2 regions of the Stenotrophomonas sp. YJH_SMC_119 genome follow, and region 2 is predicted to be linked to the other one. Evidence: predicted binding sites of a transcription regulator. Region 2 holds the regulator's gene; the other holds the start of a gene.
What was found. Region 2 encodes FliA, which starts transcription of late flagellar genes. Its sites were predicted from a motif close to TAAAGTTTNNCNNNCNNNGGCCGATAA; they were not measured.
Positions count from the first base shown of each region.

Region 1: AC5P6S_RS13165 (methyl-accepting chemotaxis protein) is a predicted target of FliA. The motif match lies at 5,967-5,993, and genes of this name have one in related genera.

Region 1 is NZ_JCAFRP010000007.1:223,625-233,688, reverse strand. Features, by position in the region: gene AC5P6S_RS13180 (TonB-dependent receptor domain-containing protein) at 360-2,405, shown strand; gene AC5P6S_RS13175 (hypothetical protein) at 2,466-2,636, opposite strand; gene AC5P6S_RS13170 (DUF2628 domain-containing protein) at 2,853-3,239, shown strand; gene AC5P6S_RS13165 (methyl-accepting chemotaxis protein) at 3,317-5,848, opposite strand; gene AC5P6S_RS13160 (NAD-dependent epimerase/dehydratase family protein) at 6,058-6,951, opposite strand; gene AC5P6S_RS13155 (hypothetical protein) at 7,080-7,328, shown strand; gene AC5P6S_RS13150 (KGG domain-containing protein) at 7,452-7,757, shown strand; gene AC5P6S_RS13145 (MFS transporter) at 7,768-9,240, opposite strand; gene AC5P6S_RS13140 (TetR/AcrR family transcriptional regulator) at 9,367-9,996, shown strand; gene AC5P6S_RS13135 (VOC family protein) at 10,012-10,064, opposite strand, start outside.
Region 2 is NZ_JCAFRP010000020.1:29,187-39,250, forward strand. Features, by position in the region: gene flhA (flagellar biosynthesis protein FlhA) at 1-279, shown strand, start outside; gene flhF (flagellar biosynthesis GTPase FlhF) at 425-2,047, shown strand; gene AC5P6S_RS20065 (MinD/ParA family ATP-binding protein) at 2,034-2,921, shown strand; gene AC5P6S_RS20070 (RNA polymerase sigma factor FliA) at 2,918-3,661, shown strand; gene cheY (chemotaxis response regulator CheY) at 3,719-4,111, shown strand; gene AC5P6S_RS20080 (protein phosphatase CheZ) at 4,111-4,716, shown strand; gene AC5P6S_RS20085 (chemotaxis protein CheA) at 4,719-6,548, shown strand; gene AC5P6S_RS20090 (flagellar motor protein) at 6,650-7,390, shown strand; gene motD (flagellar motor protein MotD) at 7,392-8,408, shown strand; gene AC5P6S_RS20100 (ParA family protein) at 8,413-9,195, shown strand; gene AC5P6S_RS20105 (chemotaxis protein CheW) at 9,192-10,064, shown strand, end outside.

The DNA.
Region 1 (10,064 bases), on a different contig from region 2:
CTACCGGAACCCACACGATCTCCAACGGGGCGGAATCGAAAATGCGGCCCAGTCTAGGGCGCCGGATGTAAGCCGAGTGCGAAGGTCTACGCCGGGATTTATCCCCATTCAGCAAACAGCAGGCGATGGCGGACCGCGCAGCGGAATGTCGCTTCGTGGGCACCGGGTACTGGATCGTAACAAACGCGAACGGTTATCATTTCATTAACCAGGCAGGTCGCCGTCTTCCGTACGGCCGAGACCCACCCAGCTGCGCCGGCCCGAACCGTGCGCCCTACGACCCATGGAAGGGGGCCTGCCTGCTTGTCTGCGTGTGCCCGCTGCTTCCATCCGGTCCCCCTCATTCGATGGAAGCCGTCATGTCCCAGCCGTTCCGCTCCCGTTCCGCGCGCCTGCCGCGCACCCGCCTGGCCAGTGCCCTGGCCACCGCCTGCCTGCTGGCCCTGCCCGGCGTGGCCGCTGCAGAGGCCAGCGCCGATGCCTCCACCAAGGACCTGGATACCGTGGTGGTCACCGCCTCGGGCAACCAGCAATGGATCAAGGATGCGCCGGCCAGCATCAGCGTGATCAGCCGCGAGGACATCGCGCGCCAGCCGGTGCACGACCTGGCCACCCTGCTCAGCCGCGTGCCCGGCGTGACCGGTGGCCTCAGTGCGGTTGGCGAGCAGTCCAAGATCAAGCTGCGCGGCATGCCGTCGAACTACACGCTGGTGCTGGTGGACGGCAAGCGCATGGGCAGCTCGGCCTCGACCAACTACCGGCCGGACCTGGGCCGCCAGGACCTGAACTGGATCTCGCCCGACCAGATCGAGCGCATCGAAGTGGTGCGCGGACCGATGTCGTCGCTGTATGGCTCCGACGCCATGGGCGGCGTGATCAACATCATCACCCGGCGCATCGGTGATGACTGGAGCGGCAGCGCCACCCACAGCTATACCCGCCCGGGCGACGGCAAGCGCGGCGACACCCAGCAGATCGGTGCGACGTTCTCCGGCCCGCTCGGCGAGCGCTTCGGCCTGCGCATCGGTGCCAACAGCATGCGCCGCGATTCGGATCGCTCCAATGGTGGTGTCTACGGCAACGCGTATGCAGGCGAGAAGGACCGCAATGTCGATGCGCTGCTGCAGTGGAAACTGAGCGACGCGCAGGAACTGTCGCTCGAAGCCGGCCATGGCGTGCAGCAGGCCTTCATCGACGCTTCGCTGGAAAAGCAGGATGAAGGCGCCTGGGGTGCCAGCGAACTCAAGCGCAGCTCGCTGGCGCTCAACCACGATGGCAAGTGGAGCTTCGGCAATTCGAAGATCAGTGCGTACTGGACCGAGTACAGGAACGACATCGGTGCTACCGGCCGTTCCGAAGCCACCGATACGATCATCGAGGGCAGCCTGACCACGCCGTTCACCCTCGGCGTTGAACACCAGTTCGCCGTGGGCGGCCAGTGGAAGCGCCAGGAGCTGACCAACACCGACACCATCGGCCGCGCGCCGATCGACTATGCCGGCAATGCCGTCAGCGGCTCCGATCTGGAAGTGGATACCTGGGCCCTGTTCGTCGAAGACGAAGTGAAGCTGCACCGCACCCTGGCACTGACCCTGGGCGCGCGCCTGGACCACCATGAGACGTTCGGTGGCCACGTCAGCCCGCGCGCCTACCTGGTCTGGCATCCGGCCGAGCAATGGACCATCCGCGGTGGCGTTTCCAAGGGCTTCCGCGCCCCCAGCCTGACCGAGAACTCCGCCAGCGCCGCCACCCAGTCCGGTGGCCGTGGCTGCACCTCGCTGATTCCGCTGGGCTATACCCGCGGCGGCTGCTACATGGCCGGCAACCCGGACCTGGACCCGGAAACCAGCACCAACCGCGAAATCGGCATCAGCTTCGACAACGATCTGGTCGATGCCGGCCTGACCTACTTCCACACCGACTTCAGGAACAAGATCGAGTACGCACCGCTGGGCAGGTTCAACGGCATCTGGTGGACGCGGATGAGCAACGTGCAGCGCGCACGCACCAGCGGCATGGAAGGCAGCTTCAATGTCCGCTTCGGCGAGCACTGGCGCTGGCGCACCTCGGCGACATGGATGAAGGAAGCCAGGAACCTGACCACCGGCCGCAACCTGATCGATACCCCCGAATTCTCGGGCTATTCGTCGCTGGACTGGACGCCCGACGCGGTGTTTTCCAGCAGCCTGTCGGCGCAGTACACCGGCAGGCAGGCCGGCACGGCGACGACCTTCCTCAAGGCCTACACGCTGTATGACCTGACCGCCGCCTGGAACGTCAATGAGGTACTGACCCTGCGTGGCGGCGTCAGCAACCTGGCCGACAAGAAGCTGTATGCGGAAGGCTCCACCGATTACTTCGTGGCCGGGCGCAGCTACTTCCTCAGCATGACCGCGCGGTTCTGACCAAGAGCGTCCGCCGCGATCGCGCTGGCGACGGACCAGCGCGATCGGCGGTGTTGCGGATTACTCGCTTTCCAGTGCGGCCGCGGCCGCGTTCTGCGTAGCGGCCGTGCGTGCACGGTCCATCGCCACCGCCAGTTGCTGGCGTGCGAGCAGCTGTTGTGCCTGCACCACTTCAGGTGTCGGCAGGAGCACCGGTCCCGGTGCGTTTTCCGGTATAGCAGGTGTGGTCATGCAACCTCCATGGACATCCCGCCGCCGCACGGATTCAGCTGGTGCGGCAGCGGAACTGCGCACCCTATCCTAAAAACAAGGCGGGCGGGTGACGGTGCGCGCCCCTGCCGCAGCAGCCGGAACAAGGCAGGCGTCACATTTTTGACGGTGACGCTTGGATCCTGAATAGGACTTGTCCTATCATGAAAACGTTTTCTCACAGGGATGTCTCCCCCAATGAATACCACTGACCTGTCCCAGTTCAGCCCGAAGTGGCAGTTCCGCTTCAACTTCTTCCGCCAGCACGGCGCCCCCAAGAACCCCGGCTTCAAGCAGGCCTGGAAGGCGCTGTCCTTTGGTGACCGCCTGAAGATCAACCTGAACTTCTTCGCGTTGTTCTTCGGTGCCATCTACCTGCTGATTCTTGGCATGTGGCGCAAGGCACTGGTGGTGATCGGCATCAACATCGTGCTGGCCATCGTCTCCATGTTCCTTCCGGACGTCGTCGGGCGCATGCTGTTCATCGCCATGAACCTGCTGGTCGCCTCCAGCACCAACTACAGCTATTACCTGGAGAAGGTGGAAGGACGTACCAGCTGGAACCCGTTTGAAGGAATGTTCTGAGCCATCAGACCTGCGCAGGATGCGCGGCAAGGATGCAACCGACGCCCGGCCCCCGCCGGGCGTCTTCGTTTCCGGGATCAGGCCGCGCGGCGGGCCATGGCCTCCGGTTCGGCCCGCAGGCGGAAGCGCGAAACCGCCACGGCCAGCTGCTCGGCCTGCTCCTCCATCGCCCGCGCCGCGGCGCTGGCTTCCTCCACCAGTGCGGCATTCTGCTGGGTGGTCTCATCCATCTGCACCACGGTCTGGTTGACCTGCTCGATGCCGGCCGACTGTTCGCGCGACGCAGCCGAGATCTCGGCCATGATCTCGTTGACGCGCCCCACCTGGCCGACGATGGCCTGCATGGTACGGCCCGCACCGTGCACCAGCTGCGCACCGGCACCGACCTGTGCCACGGATGCGTCGATCAGTTCCTTGATTTCCTTCGCTGCGCCCGCCGAGCGTTGCGCCAACGCGCGCACTTCGCTGGCGACCACCGCGAAGCCGCGGCCCTGCTCACCGGCCCGCGCCGCTTCCACCGCCGCATTCAACGCCAGGATGTTGGTCTGGAAGGCGATGCCGTCGATCACCGAAATGATCTCGGCGATGCGCTGCGAGGAGGCCTCGATCTGCTCCATGGTCTGCACCACCTGGTTGACCACTTCCCCGCCCTCGCTGGCAACGTCAGCGGCGGATCCTGCCAGGGTATTGGCCTGCAGCGCGTGGTCGGCGTTCTGGCGCACGGTGGAGGTCAGCTCCTCCATTGAGGCGGCGGTTTCTTCCAGGTTGGCGGCCTGCTGCTCGGTACGACGCGAGAGATCGCTGTTGCCCGCAGCGATCTCACCCGCCGCCAGGCGGATGCTGGCGGCCGACTGCTGGATCTGGCCGACGATCTGGGTCAACTGCTGCACGGTGCTGTTGGCATCGTCGCGCATCACCGCGAACACGCCATGGAAATCACCGCGCATGCGTGCGCTGAGGTCGCCGGCGGCAATCGCGCGAAGCAGCGTCGAAAGCTCAGCCAGGTTGTGATCGCTGACCTGCATCATGATGTTGAGGGTCTCCACCATGCGGCGGAAATCGTGGTCGAAGCGCTGGGCATCACCGCGTACAGCGAAGTCGCCGGCCGCCGCGGCGGCGGCCAGCTGCTGGATCTGCTCGTTGATCGCGGCCAGGTTGCTCTTGGTGGTGGCCATCGCTGCGGTGAACACCGCCTTCTCGCCCGGCAGCGCTTCCATGTCCACGCTGAGGTCACCCACCGCGTAACGCTGCATCACCTCGACCAGGCGCTGGGTGACCGCATTGCTGGAAGCCACCAGCTGGTTGCTGTCGGCCACCATGCGGCCGTACTCGCCGGGGAAGGCAGTGGCGTCCATGCGGTAGCTCAGCTCGCCAGCATCGTGGCGGCGCGCCATTTCCGCCTGCGCCGCCATCACCGCCTGCAGCTGCCCGCGCATGCCCTGCATCGCGTCCAGCAGGCGGCCCACTTCATCGTTGCTGCGCGCAGGCAAGGTGCTGTCGAGCTTGCCGGCGGCGACGTCACCCGCCACCCGCACCGCTTCGGCCAACGGGCGGATCGCCAGGCGGCGCAGCAGCACGTAGACACCGGCACTCAGCGTCAGCGCGGCCACCACGCCCACCAGCAGCGTCAACCACAGCAGCTGGCGTGCCTCGGCCACGATCACCGCGTGCGGCATCACCACGCCCAGCGCGAAGCGCTGCGGGGCATTACCCACGCGTAGCGGCACGTAGACGCGCACGTTGCCGGCTGCATCGGGCGTGAAGGCTTCGAACCGGCGGTCGGCGGCGATGTCGGCCAGCATGCTGCGGGTCAATGCGTCGGTGCGCGGCTTGCCGATCTCGGCGGCATTCGCCGAGGCCAGCACCACGCCGTTGGGCGAAAGCAGCTCGACGCGGCCTGCGCCCATCGGCGTCAGCGTCGCCAGGTGCTTCTGCAGCGCCGCCAGCGAGAAGTCGACGGTGAACACGCCGAGGAAGGTACCGTTTTCGACGATCGGCGAGCTCAACGTGCTCATCAGCACCTGCTGGCCGGCGATGTCGTAGGCGTAGGGCTCGCTGACCTTGGGCAGCTTGTCGCGGCTGGGTACCACATACCAGTCGGCCGAGCCGTCGGCGGCTTCGGTGTAGTCGGTCATGGTCGACTGCTGCGGCTTGCCGTCATGCCAGGCCCAGTAGCTCATGTAGCGGCCGCTGGCATCGTGCATCGCGGTGTTGGCGAACTCGGCATCCTTGCCATCGAAGGCATCGGCCTCCCACATGGTGCTCTTGCCCAGCCACTCCGGGTGGGTGCGCAGCTGCTCGCCCAGCACGGCAGCCAGGCTGGCGCGATCGGGCACGTCGCCCCGCGCACGCTGGGCGAGCACGGCTTCGACCATGGCATCGTTGCTGGCAAACGCCGTGCCCAGATCGGCGGCGACCTGGCGCGCTTCAGCGTTGGCCTCGCTGGTCATGGTCTGGCGCGAGGCATCGATCAGGCTGGCACTGGCCTGGCGATAGATCAGGAACGCCGTCAGGCCGAAGCACAGCAGCGCGATGACGGCGGTGCCCAGCATCAGCTTGTGGGCGATGCTGCCCGGGCGGCGGGCAGCGGCGGAACGGGAAGAAGGCATGGAGGGGTCCGCAAGGCAGTTCAGGACGACCGGCACCGGGAGGGCACCGCGCAGGCGCGCGATCCGTCGCGCAGGCCACCGGCCGCCGGGACCCGCCCGGCGCAGGAAGCGCACCGGGTTAGCGGCCGCCTGCCAACGAGGTTGAGGCGACCGGCCTACACATTCCTGAATCCACTCAGGGACGGGACAGGGATCCGTCCCCGCTTCCCCTATTCGGCCACCCGATCCTTGATCCACTCCGCGCGTGGCAACACCTCGATGCTGCCTGCGGCGTACTGCTGCAGCACGGCGTCCGGCCCGAAACGCGGCTGCCACCCCAGCTCCCTGCGGATGCGGGCGCTGTCGTAGACGCGGTCGACGCTCAGCGGCAATGGCCAGCCGCGGCGCTCGAACTCGGCCAGCAGCTGCGGTACGCGCCGGGCCAGTACATTGCGCGGCTGGGAGGCCAGTTCCAGGCAATCCTCGCGCCGGAACGGGGTCGCGGCGCAGGCGATGTAGCGGGCGAAGGCCGGCCCCTCATCCAGCAGCAGCGCGGCATGGGCACTGGCCACGTCACGGGCGTCGATCCCACGATGCAACCGGAACATCGCCATCCGTTCCGGCGGTTCCGGGAAGCAGCGCCCCATCCGCAGCACGCGCACCCCGAAGTCCGGTGCGGCGGCAGCTTCAGCCAGGGCCTCGGCCTGCAGCTTGCTGCGGTGGTAGATCGTTCGCGGCAGCGGCTCGGTATCCTCATCGATCCAGCGGCATCCCCCTGCCACCACCGCGTGGCCGTACAGCGCGGTGGTACTGGTCAACACGAACCGCCGCGCGCCTGCCTCTCGCGCCGCCTGCAGCAGGTGCGCAGTCGCGTCCACGTTGATCTGCTGGAACACCGCGTCCGGTACCAGGCCGACGTGTGGCGCATGCAGGGCCGCGGTATGGATGACCGCGTCGACGCCCTGCACCGCGCGCACGACGGCTTGATGATCGGTGACATCGGCAATGATGCGCGTGGTGGCAAACGGACTGCGGTCCAGACCCACCACTTCATGGGCAGCCGCCAGCGCGCCGAAGATCGCGCGCCCGATCCGCCCGGAACTGCCGGTCAACAAAATCTTCATTGAGTCCATTCACTCGAAGCGCCCGGGAACTACCGGGATGCTTCGATTCTAGGCATGCAACGGAACATCTGCGATAGGACGACCGCGCAACTGTGCGTTCATCCTGACGACTTCGGCGGAGCCAGCAGTTGACGCGCGATGGAGAGTGGATCGTTGCCGCCTGCCGCGTGGGGCGCGACACCGGTCCGTTAGCAGTTGCCACCGGTGCGCAGTTTGATCGGTTGCCGGTCCTGAACGTTTATCTGATAGCCATCGGGCAGCAGCACAGGATCATCGAACATATGTGCGGCACCGCCACTGCGGCCGCCGGCGTTGCCGCACATCCGAGGGCCGGCAGTGAATACGCGACGAATGCGGCCGCCGGGCCGGCTGCGTGATCATCCCGGTGCGCAGGGCGCGTGAAAACCGGGGCGAAGATGGCGACCTGGACTTAGCGTGCGATGGCCAAGCATGGACGCCGTCGTCCACGAAGGCGGCGTCCACACTGCAGGAGATTTCACATGACTGAGCAGAACCCGCGCAGCTCCAACCGGGGCTTCGCCTCGATGGACCAGGACAAACAGCGCGCGATCGCCGCCAAGGGCGGGCGCGCGGCACATGCCTCCGGCAATGCGCACGAATTCAGTCCGGCCGAAGCACGTGTCGCAGGCCGCAAGGGCGGCGAAGCGATCAGCCGCGACCGCCAGCACATGGCCACGATCGGACGCGAAGGTGGACACGCACGCCACGCCAACGCGCGCCAGCAGCAACAACAGCCTCAGGCGATCGAACGCACGACAGAGGACCCGCAACGCCAGCAGGGCTGAATGCTGCGCGTCAAGCCGATGCACGCTGCCGATGCAGCCCAAGCGCCGCAAGCAGAGCCAGCGCACCCGCCACCGCCATCGCCCAACCGAACCCACTGGCCATCGCACTGCGGTACCAGGTCAGCACCTGCGGCGTGGCGTGCATCGAGCCCGGGTGCAGGATCAGTTCACGCGCCTGCGCAACAAGCCGCTGCTGCCCTGCGGCCTGTGCGCAGGCGGTGAACTGCTGTACGGCACGCTGGCCCATCAGGCTGCCCATCAGCGCGATGCCCAGGCTCATGCCTGCCTGGCGCAGCGCGTTCATCGTGGCTGACGCGATACCTGCGCGTTCGGCCGGTGCGTTGGCCATGATCGCCATGCCGGTCGCTGGCACTGCCAGCCCCATTCCAATGCCAAGCAGCATCAGCACGGCAGTGGCATGAGCGCGCGAAGTAGCCGGTTCGAACGTGGCCATTGCGCATAGCGCCACACCGGCCAGGAGGTAGCCCAGCACCAGCGCGGCATGCAGCCCGAGGCGGGCAACCAGGCGCCCGAACAACAGCGAGACAACACCCATCAACAGGAACTGGGGAGCCAGCTGCGAGCCTGCCAGCGCGGCGCTGTGCCCCTGTGCCTGCTGGAAGAAAAGCGACAGGAAGAACAGGCTCGCGTAGGCGGTGAAGCCCAGCACGAACGAGGCCAGGTTGAGCATGCGGAAGCGACCGTCGGCGAACAGGTCCAGCGGCAGCAGTGGCCGTGCCACCCGCCGCTCGACGATGCCGAACAGGATCAGCCCCGCAATTGCGGCGCCCAGCGCCAGAAGCGTCACCGGGGCCAGCAGGCCCTGCTCGCCGATCGCGATCAGGCCATAGCACAGCGCGCCCAGTGCACCGATGCTGAGCAGCTGCCCGGCCGGATCCAGCGCGGCGTGCTGCGGGTGCCGTCGCTCGGCGATACTCCAGGCGCCAAGCACAAACGCCAGCAGCCCCAAAGGCAGGTTGATCAGGAAGATGCTGGGCCAGCCGGCCCGCTGCACCAGCGCACCGCCGAGCAACGGGCCAAGCACCAGGGCCAGCGCGCTGAAGGCGGACCAGCCACCGATCACGCGTGCACGCTGGCCCGGATCGGGAAATGCGTGACTCAGGATCGGCATCGCACTGGGAATCAACAGCGCACCTGCCACGCCCTGCACCGCGCGCCCGGCGACCAGGGTCGAAAGGTCGTTGGCGCAGGCGCACAGCAGCGAGCCCATGGTGAAGGTGGCGACGCTCAGCAGCCACATCCGCCGATGACCGTAGCGATCCCCCAACGGACCGGCCGACAGCATCAGCGCCGACAGTGCGATCGCATAGGCGTTGATCACCCATTGCAGGCCCGCCATGTCGGTCTGCAGCGCCTGCTGCAGGGTTGGCAGGGCCACGTTGACGATGCTGATGTCCAGCGAAGCGAGGAATGTACCGAGGTAGGCCGCCAGCACCAGGGCGGGCCGTTGGAGGCGTCTCATGCGTGGATCCGGGGGGAGGATGTGCGCGCATCCTATCGACTGACTGACCGTCGGTCAATGACCGGCGGTCAGTCAGTGCGAAGGGGCAGCTAGAATGGCGTCCGTCACACCCGGATACCGCCCACCATGCAGACCCCAGCTGTCGCCAGGCCTCGCACCAAGCCCGCCGAAACCCGCCAGGAGGAACTGATGGACGCCGCGCAGGCGTTGTTCCTTTCGCAGGGTGTGGACGCCACCACCATCAGCGACATCGTCGCCGCGGCCGACGTGGCCAAGGGCACTTTCTATACCTATTTCGCCTCCCGCACCGAGATCCTGCAGGCGCTGGCGCAGCGCTACACGCGGCAGTTCATGGACGAGGTCGAGCAGGCAGTGCAGCAACACCCTGCCGGTGATGGCGCAGCGCGCCTGCGCGCCTGGATCCGCGCCAACATCGAGATCTACGCGCGCACCCACGCGTTGCATGACGTGGTGTACGCCAACCATCACCACCACCAGCGGGGCAATGCCGAGCGCAATGCGATCCAGCAGCAGCTGCTGGGCATCCTCGAAGCGGGCAACGCAGCCGGACTGTGGCAGCTGCCTGCTCCACAGGTCACCGCCTCGTTGATCTATGCCGGCGTGCACGGTGCCACCGACGACCTGATCGCCACACCCGCACAGGATGCCGATGCCTTCATCGCCGCTGTGGAAGCGGATTGCCTGCGCATGGTCGGCGTTCCGGCAGCGCCGACGCGCAGCGGCAGGCGCCGCTGACGCAACGCCTCCCGCTCAGGTGTGGGCGAGAATGTTCAACAGCCGCCCGAACGGGTCGCGGACGAAGA
Region 2 (10,064 bases):
TTCACCCTCAACCCGCAATTGGAACGTGTCTTGCAGGAGTCCACGCAGGGCAACGGCGCCGCGCTGGAACCCGGACTCGCAGAGCGACTGCACCAGAGCCTGGCCGAATGTGTCAGCAAGCAGGAAGCGCGAAACGAGCCGGCGGTCGTGCTGGTACCGGGCCCGGTGCGCGCCGCGCTGGCGCGCCTGGTCCGCCACAGCGTTCCGTCGTTGTCGGTCCTGGCCTACAGCGAGGTGCCGGAGGACAAGCGCCTGAAGCTGGTCGGAACGATCAGCTGACGCCGCCCACCGATGCGCCAGAAAACAGACACCACCTTCGAACCAACGCAACAGACAGATACCAAGGGGAACCCGCACCGTGCAGACCACCGACCACCCGAGTTCTCCGACCGCCACCCCGCCGTCTTCGTCCCGTGACCACAGCATGAAAATCAAACGATTCGTCGCCGCCGACATGCGCTCGGCCATGAACCTGGTGCGCAAGGAACATGGTCCTGACGCCGTGATCCTGTCCAACCGCCGGATCGAGGAAGGCGTCGAGATCGTCGCCGCGGCCAACTACGACGAGAGCGCCGTGCAGCGTGCACTGGAAGCCTCGCGCCGTGATGTCGCACCGCCGCCGGCTCCCAAGCCGCGCACCGCTGCTGACGCGGTGATCGCCGCGGTCACCCGCCGCCGCAGCGCTGCCCCGGCGCCGGAGCCGGTGGCCGCCACCACCTCGGCCGTGGCCGCCCTCGCCCGTGCGGCCGTGGGTGCCACCGGCCGCACCTTGGACAGCGCCGACGAGATCGTGCCGACCCGCGGCAGCACCGGCTTCGCAGCCACCCTGGCGCGCGCCGCCGTCAACGAACCGGCGCTGCCCGAACAGATCTTCGCCCCGTTCGCCGAGGCCATCGTCGCACCGGGCCCGGCCGTCACCGCGCCGGCCAACCGCGCCCGCTTCCAGATCGACCCGCCGCACGACACGCATCACGAAAGCGTGCCCCCCGCCGTGCAGCCGCCGCCGCTGCCGGGCGCTGCCATGGCCGATGTCCAGCCTGACATCGCCGCCAGCGAAACGGCAGCGCTCGAAGCCGCCGGCGAAGCCAGCCCGGCCCCCATGCTGGCCCCGGCACCGACGCTGACCGTGGTTGCCCAGGACGACGCCGAGATCCGCCAGCTGCGCCAGGAAGTGGCCGGCATGCGCCAGGTGATCGAGCGCGAGATGAACCGCTTCACCGACGAGCGCCTGCGTGGCAGCCCGGTGCGCGCCACCGCGCTGGACCTGATGGACGAGTACGGTTTCGACGCCGGGCTGGCCCGCGACGTGGCCATGCAGATCCCGCTGGAGACCGAAGCCCATCGTGGCCGCGGCCTGATGCTGGGGCTGATCTCGCGCAAGCTGCCGATCGCCCCGGTCGACCCGCTGGAAGAAGGCGGCGTGATCGCCCTGGTCGGCCCGACCGGCGCCGGCAAGACCACCACCATCGCCAAGCTGGCCTCGCGCTTCGCCGAGAAGCATGCGCCGCGCGATGTGGCCCTGGTGACCACCGACACCACCCGCATCGGCGCCCGCGAGCAGCTGTACGGCTACGGCCGCCAGCTCGGCATCGCGGTGCACGAGGCCAACAGCGGCACCGACCTGGACCAGCTGCTGGAACGCCTGAAGGACTACAAGCTGGTGCTGATCGACACCGCCGGCCTGGGCCCGCGCGACCGCGCGCTGGCCGCGCAGCTGCAGTGGCTGCGCGCCGCCCGCCAGGTACGCACCCTGCTGGTGCTGCCGGCCAACACCAGCTTCGGCGACATGGACGAGGTGGTCCGCCGCTTCGGCGCCGCCAACCTGCAGGGCCTGGTGCTGAGCAAGCTGGACGAGACCGGCCGCTTCGGCAACGCCCTGTCAGTGGCCGTGGACCACGCCCTCCCGATCACCTGGGTGACCGATGGCCAGGACGTTCCGGAGGACCTGCACCGGGCCAGTGCGGCCAATCTCGTACTTCGCCTTGAAGATTTGCGCCGCGCGGCCGATATGCCCTGCAACCCGGAGTTGAACCATGCCGTCGCGTGAGTACGCCAAGCTGACCAAGACCTTCCCGCTGTCGGCCACCCGCAGCGAGCCGCTCGGCCCTGTGCGCACCATTGCCGTCACTGGCGGCAAGGGCGGCGTGGGCAAGACGAATGTGTCCGCCAACCTGGCGGTGGCACTGGCCGGCATGGGCAAGCGCACGCTGCTGCTGGACGCCGACCTGGGCCTGGCCAACATCGACGTGATCCTGGGGCTGAACCCGACCTTCACGCTGGCCGACCTGGTCGCCGGCCGCTGCTCGCTGGACGACGTCATCGTCGAAGGCCCGAACGGCGTGCTGGTGGTGCCGGCCGCGTCCGGCCGCCGGCACATGGCCGAGCTGGCCCCGGCCGAGCACGTCGGCCTGGTCAACGTGTTCTCCGAGCTGGAACGCGAACTGGACATCATGGTGGTGGACACCGCCGCAGGCATCACCGACGGCGTGCTGACCTTCTGCCAGGCCGCGCAGGACACCGTGGTGGTGGTCTGTGACGAGCCGGCCTCGATCACCGACGCCTACGCGCTGATCAAGGTGCTGTCGCGCGAACGCGGCGTGGACCGCATCCAGGTAGTGGCCAACATGGTGCGCGACCCCAACGAGGGCCGCGTGCTGTACGAAAAGCTGACCCGCGTGTGCGAGAAGTTCCTCGCCGATGTCTCGCTGAACTACCTGGGCTGCGTGCCGCAGGACGACTGGCTGCGCCTGTCGGTGCAGCGCCAGCAGCCGGTGGTGAAGGCCTACCCGTCCAGCCCGGCCGCGCTGGCGATCACCGAGATCGCGCGTCGCACCGCACGCTGGCAGGCGCCGACCGAACCGCGTGGCGGCGTCGAGTTCTTCCTCGAGCGCATCCTCAAGCAGCGCGGGGTGGCCGCATGAAAGGCGCAGCCCAGTACAGGGAAGTCCAGCGCTCGGCGGCCAACGAGGTCATCGCCCAGCATTCGGACCTGGTGCGGCGCATCGCCCACCACCTGGCCGCGCGGTTGCCGGCCAGCGTTGAAGTGGACGACCTGATCCAGGCCGGCATGATGGGCCTGATCGAAGCGTCGCGCAGCTACGACGCCGACCAGGGCGCCTCGTTCGAGACCTATGCCTCGATCCGCATCCGCGGTTCGATGATCGACGAGATCCGCCGTGGCGACTGGGTGCCGCGCTCGGTGCACCGCCGTGCACGCGATGCCGCCGCCACCATCCGCCGCCTGGAACAGAGCAGCGGCCGCGCCGCCAGCGCCACCGAAGTGGCCGCAGCGATGGAGATGCCGCTGCCCGAATACCTGCGGTTGATGGAAGACGCCGCCCGTGGCCAGGTGCTGAGCCTGGAGTCGCGCATCGAGGACCAGGGCGAGCTGGACACCGTCGCCCAGGGCGGCCCGACCCCGCAGCAGGTACTGGAGCGTGGTGAGTTCGGCCGCGAGCTGGGCAAGGCCATCGGCCACCTGCCCGAGCGCGAACAGCTGGTGCTCTCGCTCTACTACGAGCAGGAACTGAACCTGAAGGAGATCGGCGCGGTGCTCGGCGTGAGCGAGTCGCGGGTCTGCCAGATCCACGGCCAGGCGGTGCTGCGCCTGCGTGGCCGGCTCAAGATTTTCGAGGCGGCGGACGCCGGCCTGGAAGAATGAACATGCCCGAGGCGGCTGCCCCCGGCCGCCCGGAATGAACAACAAAGGAACTCTGCTTTGAACAAGAACATGCGCATCCTGATCGTCGATGACTTCTCGACCATGCGTCGGATCGTCAAGAACCTGCTGGGCGATCTGGGCTTCACCAATACCGCCGAAGCCGAGGACGGGCATGCCGCGCTGTCGCTGCTGCAGAGCCAGCCGTTCGATTTCGTGGTCACCGACTGGAACATGCCGGTGATGACCGGCATCGAGCTGCTGAAGGCGATCCGTGCCGATGCCAAGCTGAAGACCCTGCCAGTGCTGATGGTCACCGCCGAAGCCAAGCGCGAACAGATCATCGAAGCCGCCCAGAACGGCGTGAACGGCTACATCATCAAGCCGTTCACTGCGCAGACGCTGGAAGAGAAGCTCGGCAAGATCTTCGAACGCTTGGCGGCCAGCGCCTGATGGATACCACGGTCGACAAGAGCGCCCTCGCCCTGCGCCTGCAGGAAGCCCTGGACGCACTCGAGTCCGGTGACGAGGCCGCCTGGCGGCAGCGCATCGACGGACTGGTCGCGCTGCGAACGCAGCCGATGATGAGCGGCCTCTCGCGGCTGGCCCGCGAGCTGGGGCAGGCACTGGGTGAGCTGCCGACCGTGCCCAGCGAGGCCGGTGAGCTGGACGACGCCTGCGCACGCCTGGACCACGTGGTGGCCATGACCGAACAGGCCACGCACCGTACCCTGGACCTGGCCGAGGAATGCCGCAGCCTGACCGAACAGCTGCGTGCTGAAGGCCTGCAGCCGGGCCAGGACGCGCAGCTCGAGCGCATCCGCCACAACCTGACCGAGATCGCCCTGACCCAGAGCTACCAGGACCTGACCGGGCAGATCATCCGTCGCGTGGTCGGCATCGTCCGCCGCGTGCACGAGGGCTTCGGCGCACTCGGCCTGCCGCCGGAACAGCATCGCACCGACCCGGAACTGGCCGGGCCGGCACTGAAGGGACTGGACCGCCACGCGGTCTCGCAGAACGACGCCGACGACCTGTTGTCGGATCTGGGGCTGTAAGCATGAGCGCGGTATCCGACGACATCACTGCCGATTTCATCATCGAGGCACAGGAAATCCTGGATCGCCTGGGCGAACAGCTGGTGTCGCTGGAGCAGGCACCGCAGGACACCGAGCAGCTCAACGCGGTGTTCCGTGGATACCACACGCTCAAGGGCGGTGCCGGCTTCCTTGGCGTCACTGCGATGGTCGAGCTGTGCCACGCCGCTGAAGAGGCCCTGGGCATCGCGCGTGCCGGGCAGGCGGTGCTGCAGGCCCACCACTTCGACGCCGCCCAGCAATCGCTGGACTACCTGCAGTCGATGCTGGACGCCGTGTCCTCCGGCACCGAGCCGGGTTATGCGCCGCCGGACCTGATCGCGCAGTTCGACATGAACGGTGGCACTGCCGCGCCGGTCGCTGCGGCCGCCCCTGCGGCAGCTGGCAGCGACCTGATCACCGACGACGAATTCGAGGCCCTGCTGGACCAGCTGCATGGCGGCAACGCACCGACCGCGGTCGCGCCGGCCAGGAAGGCCGACGACGGCCTGATCAGCGAAGACGAGTTCGAAGCGCTGCTGGACCAGCTGCACGGCGGCGCTGCGCCAGGCGCGAAGCCTGCTGCCACCGTCGCGGCGGCATCTGCCGCTGCACCGCGCCCAGCGCCCGTACCGGCGCCCGCCGCCAAGCCGGCGGCCAAGCCGATGGCCGAGGCCGAGCACACCGTGCGCGTGGACACCAAGCGCCTGGATGCGATCGTCAACCTGATCGGCGAACTGGTGCTTTCCCGCAACCGCCTGAAGACCCTGCGTGCACGCCTGCGCGACGAGGAGCTGGACCGCGCCGTATCGACGCTGGACATCGCCACTGCCCGCCTGCAGTCGGCGGTGATGCGTACCCGCATGCAGCCGGTGGGCAAGGTGTTCTCGCGCTTCCCCAAGGTCGCCCGCGACGTCGCCCGCTCGCTGAAGAAGGAAGTGGACCTGGAGCTGGTCGGCGCCGAAACCGAACTCGACCGCAACCTGGTCGAAGCACTGGCCGATCCGCTGGTGCACCTGGTCCGCAACGCCATCGACCATGGCGTGGAAATGCCCGACCTGCGCGAAGCACAAGGCAAGCCGCGGATGGGCCATGTACGCCTGTCGGCGCAGCAGGAAGGCGACTACGTCAGCATCGAGGTGCAGGACGATGGCGCCGGCATCGACCCGGAGAAGCTGCGCGCGAAGGCGCGTGAGAAAGGCCTGATCGATCCGGAAGCCGCCGCCCGCCTGAGCAGCGAGGAATGCCTGCACCTGGTGTTCCTGCCCGGCTTCTCGACCAAGCAGCAGGTCACCGACATCTCCGGCCGTGGCGTCGGCATGGACGTGGTGCAGTCGCGCATCCGCGAACTGAGCGGCCAGATCCAGATCCAGTCGGAACTGGGTCGTGGCAGCCGCTTCCTGATCCGCGTGCCGCTCACCCTCGCGATCCTGCCGACCCTGCTGGTGCAGGCCGGCGAGGACGTCTACGCGCTACCGCTGGCACGCGTGATGGAAGTGCTGCACGCGCCGCGCACCTCGCTGGGCTGGTTCGATGGCCGCGCCGTGCTTGATCGCCGCTCGCACACCCTGCCGCTGGTCGACCTGCGCCAGTGGCTGGATGTGACGCCGGCCGCGTCAACCCTGCTGACCATCGTGGTGCTGCAGGCCGGCGAAGCGCGCTTCGGCCTGGTCGTGGACCAGGTGCGCGGGCGCGAGGAAGTGGTCATCAAGCCACTGCCAAAAGCCCTGCGCGGCCTGCGCGGTTATGCCGGTGCAACGTTGATCGGCGATGGTCGCATGGCACTGATCCTGGACGTGGACGGCATACGCTGAACGCCGCCGGGCAAGGCCCGGCGACCCGAATACTGTGACTACCGTCTGTACGCATTCTCCCGGTGTCTCAAGTCCCATTCATACAAGCCGATACCGGAACCATGGATAGACTCAGCCTCATTGGACTCTTTCTCGCCCTGGCCTCGCTGGTCGGTGGCAGCATCCTCAAGGGCGCCGGCCTGGCGTCGCTGTGGTCGCCTGCGGCGTTCGTGATCGTCATCGTCGGTACCGTTGCCGCGATCCTGCTTCACACCTCGCCGGCGGTGTTCAAGCATGCGTTCAAGATCGTGCGCTGGGTCGTGCGCCCGCCGCACAGCGATCGCCGCGAACTGATCCAGCAGATCGTCGAGTGGAGCAACATCGCCCGCCGCCAGGGCCTGCTGGGCCTGGAATCGCAGGTGGAAGCGCAGCAGGACCCGTTCCTGCGCAAGGGCCTGCAGCTGCTGGTGGACGGCGTTGAACCCGAATCGATGCGTCACATGCTGGAGATCGAACTGGGCAGCCAGGAGCACCAGGACCAGGCCGGTGCCAAGGTCTTCGAAGCGATGGGCATCTACGCGCCCACGCTCGGCATCATCGGTGCCGTGCTCGGCCTGATCGCGGTGATGAAGAACCTGGCCGACCCGAGCAAACTCGGCCACGGCATCGCCGCCGCGTTCACCGCCACCATCTACGGCATCGCCTCGGCCAATCTGCTGTTCCTGCCGATCTCCGCCAAGCTCAAGAGCGTGATCTCGCACAACACCCGCGACCGCGAAATGGTCATTGAAGGCCTGATTTCGATCGCCCAGGGCGAGAACCCGCGCAACATCGAAACCAACCTCTCCGGCTTCCTGCACTGACATGGCCCGCCGCAAGCACCACGAAGAGCACGCCAACCATGAAGCATGGGCGATCCCCTATGCCGACCTGATGACGTTGCTGCTCGCCTTCTTCGTGGTCATGTACGCGATCTCCTCGGTCAACGAGGGCAAGTACCGGATCATGGCCGACGCGCTCACCGATGCCTTCGGCGGCGCACCGCGCACCATCAATCCGGTGCAGGTGGGTAACAAGCAGGTGCAGGGTGGCGGCTGGGACAGCCCCTCGGTGATCAAGTCCGGCACCAAGATCGGCCCCTCCGCGCCCGCGCCGTCGCACGACCCGACCCTGCTGCCGTCGATGGCCTCGCAGATGCGCATGCCGGTCTCCGTGCACAACCAGGAGCAGATCGCCCGTGCCGAGCGCCAGCTCAACAGCATCGCCGACCGCCTCACCGCCGCACTGGCGCCGCTGATCGACCGCGGCATGATCAGCGTGCGCCGCACCGAGTTGTGGATCGAAGTGGAGATCAACAGCGACATCCTGTTCCCCACCGGCTCGGCCGCGCTGGACGTGCATGCACGGCAGACGCTGGCCAGCCTGGCCGAGGTGCTGCGCGACGTGCCCAACAGCGTGCGCGTGGAAGGCCATACCGACAACGTGCCGATCGCCACCGCCACCTTCCCTTCGAACTGGGAACTGTCGGCCGGACGCGCCGCCAGCGTGGTGCACCTGTTCGCCGACCAGGGCGTGCAGCCATCGCGGCTGGCGATGGTTGGCTATGGCCAGTTCCGTCCGCGCGAAGAGAACGACAGCGCGCAGGGGCGCAACCGCAACCGCCGGGTGATGGTCATCATCCTGGCCGACACCTCGCATTCGGTGGATCCGCTTGGCCAGCGCCTCAACGCGGCCACCGGCGCCGTCGACGACAGCACCACCGAACAGGCCGCCGCAACTCCGGCTACCGCCCCCACCTCCCCCATCGCACCGGTGAAGTTGCCGCCGGTGCCGGCTGGCAGCCGCGTCGGCGCCGCCGTTCCCCCGGCAATGAAGGAGTAATCCGATGCGCATCTGGGCAGTCGCCAACCAGAAGGGCGGAGTCGGCAAGACCACCACCACCCTCGCCCTCGGCCGTGGCCTGGCCGCCCTTGGCCATCGCGTGCTGCTGATCGACCTCGATCCGCATGCCTCGCTCAGCCGCGCCTTCGGCGTGCCGGTGGATCCGCCGCCGGCCGGCGTACTGGAACTGTTCGGCGCCCCGCCGGCCGATCTTTCCAGCCTGTGCCATGCCAGCAGCATCCACGGCCTGGACTACGTCTGCGCGCAGTCGGCGCTGGCCACGCTGGAGCGCCGCAGCGCCAACCAGCCCGGCCTCGGCCTGGCCCTGCAGAACGCACTGGCGCGTCACCAGGGCCAGCACGACTACATCCTGCTGGACTGTGCCCCCACCCTTGGCCTGTTGATGATCAACGCACTGGCCGCTGCCGACCGCCTGATCATTCCCACCCAGGCCGAGCCGCTGGCCCTGCATGGCCTGGACGGCATGGTCCGCACCGGCGAGATGGTCGAGCGCTCGCGCCGCCGCCCGCTGCCGATCTCGATCCTGCCGACCCTGTTCGACCGCCGCACCCGCGCCGGCAACGAGTCGCTGCGCACGATGCAGGATCGCCATGGCACCCGCGTGTGGGAAGACGCCATCCCGATCGACACCCGCATCAGCAATGCCGCAGGCCTGACCCTGCCCAGCGTTGGTGAGGACTACCCGGGCCGCGGCCTGGCCGCCTATCGCCGCGCACTGAACTGGATCCTCGTTGAGGATGCCCGTGCCCTGGAGCAGGCCGCATGAACAGCACCGGCGTACTGGACGACTACCTGGACGAACTGCTGGGCGAAGCGATCGCCCCGGCGGCCGTCGTGCTGCCAACGCCGGACAGCGCCGCCCCGGCTCCGGACAGCACATCGGAACCGGAACGCGAGCCGACCTGGGATGACCTGCCGGCCGAGGTGATCTACGAAACCGACACCGTTGCCGCGGGGCCTGCCGTGGACAACGCCGCGCTCGAAGCCGCCTTCGAGGCAGCCACAACGGCCGAGCGCGAACCCACCTGGGACGATCTGCCCGCCGAAGTGATCTATGAGACGGGCACTGTTGCCGCTGCCCCGGCACAGGACGAGGCAGCACTGGAAGCCGCCTTCGAGGCCGCCGCAATGCCGGTCGCCGCTCCCGAGCGCGAACCGACCTGGGATGACCTGCCTGACGAGGTGATCCACGAGACGACCCCGGCCCAGGCCGGCCCGGAGCCCACCTGGGACGACCTGCCCGACGAAGTGATCTACGAGACCGACGCGGCCGACAGCCATCAGCTCGCCCACACTGACAGCCCCGGTCTGCAGGCTGCGTTCGAAGCCGCTGCGGGTGGCGAGGATGTCCCCACGCCGCCACCGGCCGTGGTTGCGCCCCCGGCACCGCGCGCTGCACCCGCGCCCGCCCCGGTCGCGCGTGCTGCCGCCGCGCCGCCGCCCCGCGTTGCCCTGGATGCCCCGGCCACCAACCGTCCCGGTACCTGGCAGGAGCTGCAGGCGCAGGCGCACCAGCCCGCCAGCAGCCCGCACCCGCAGAACCGCCGCGCCGGCGAGCGCACCTCGCGCTGGCTGCGCCTGCGCTGCGGGACCCAGGCCTATGCGCTGGAACTGCTGAAAGTGCAGGAAGTGGTG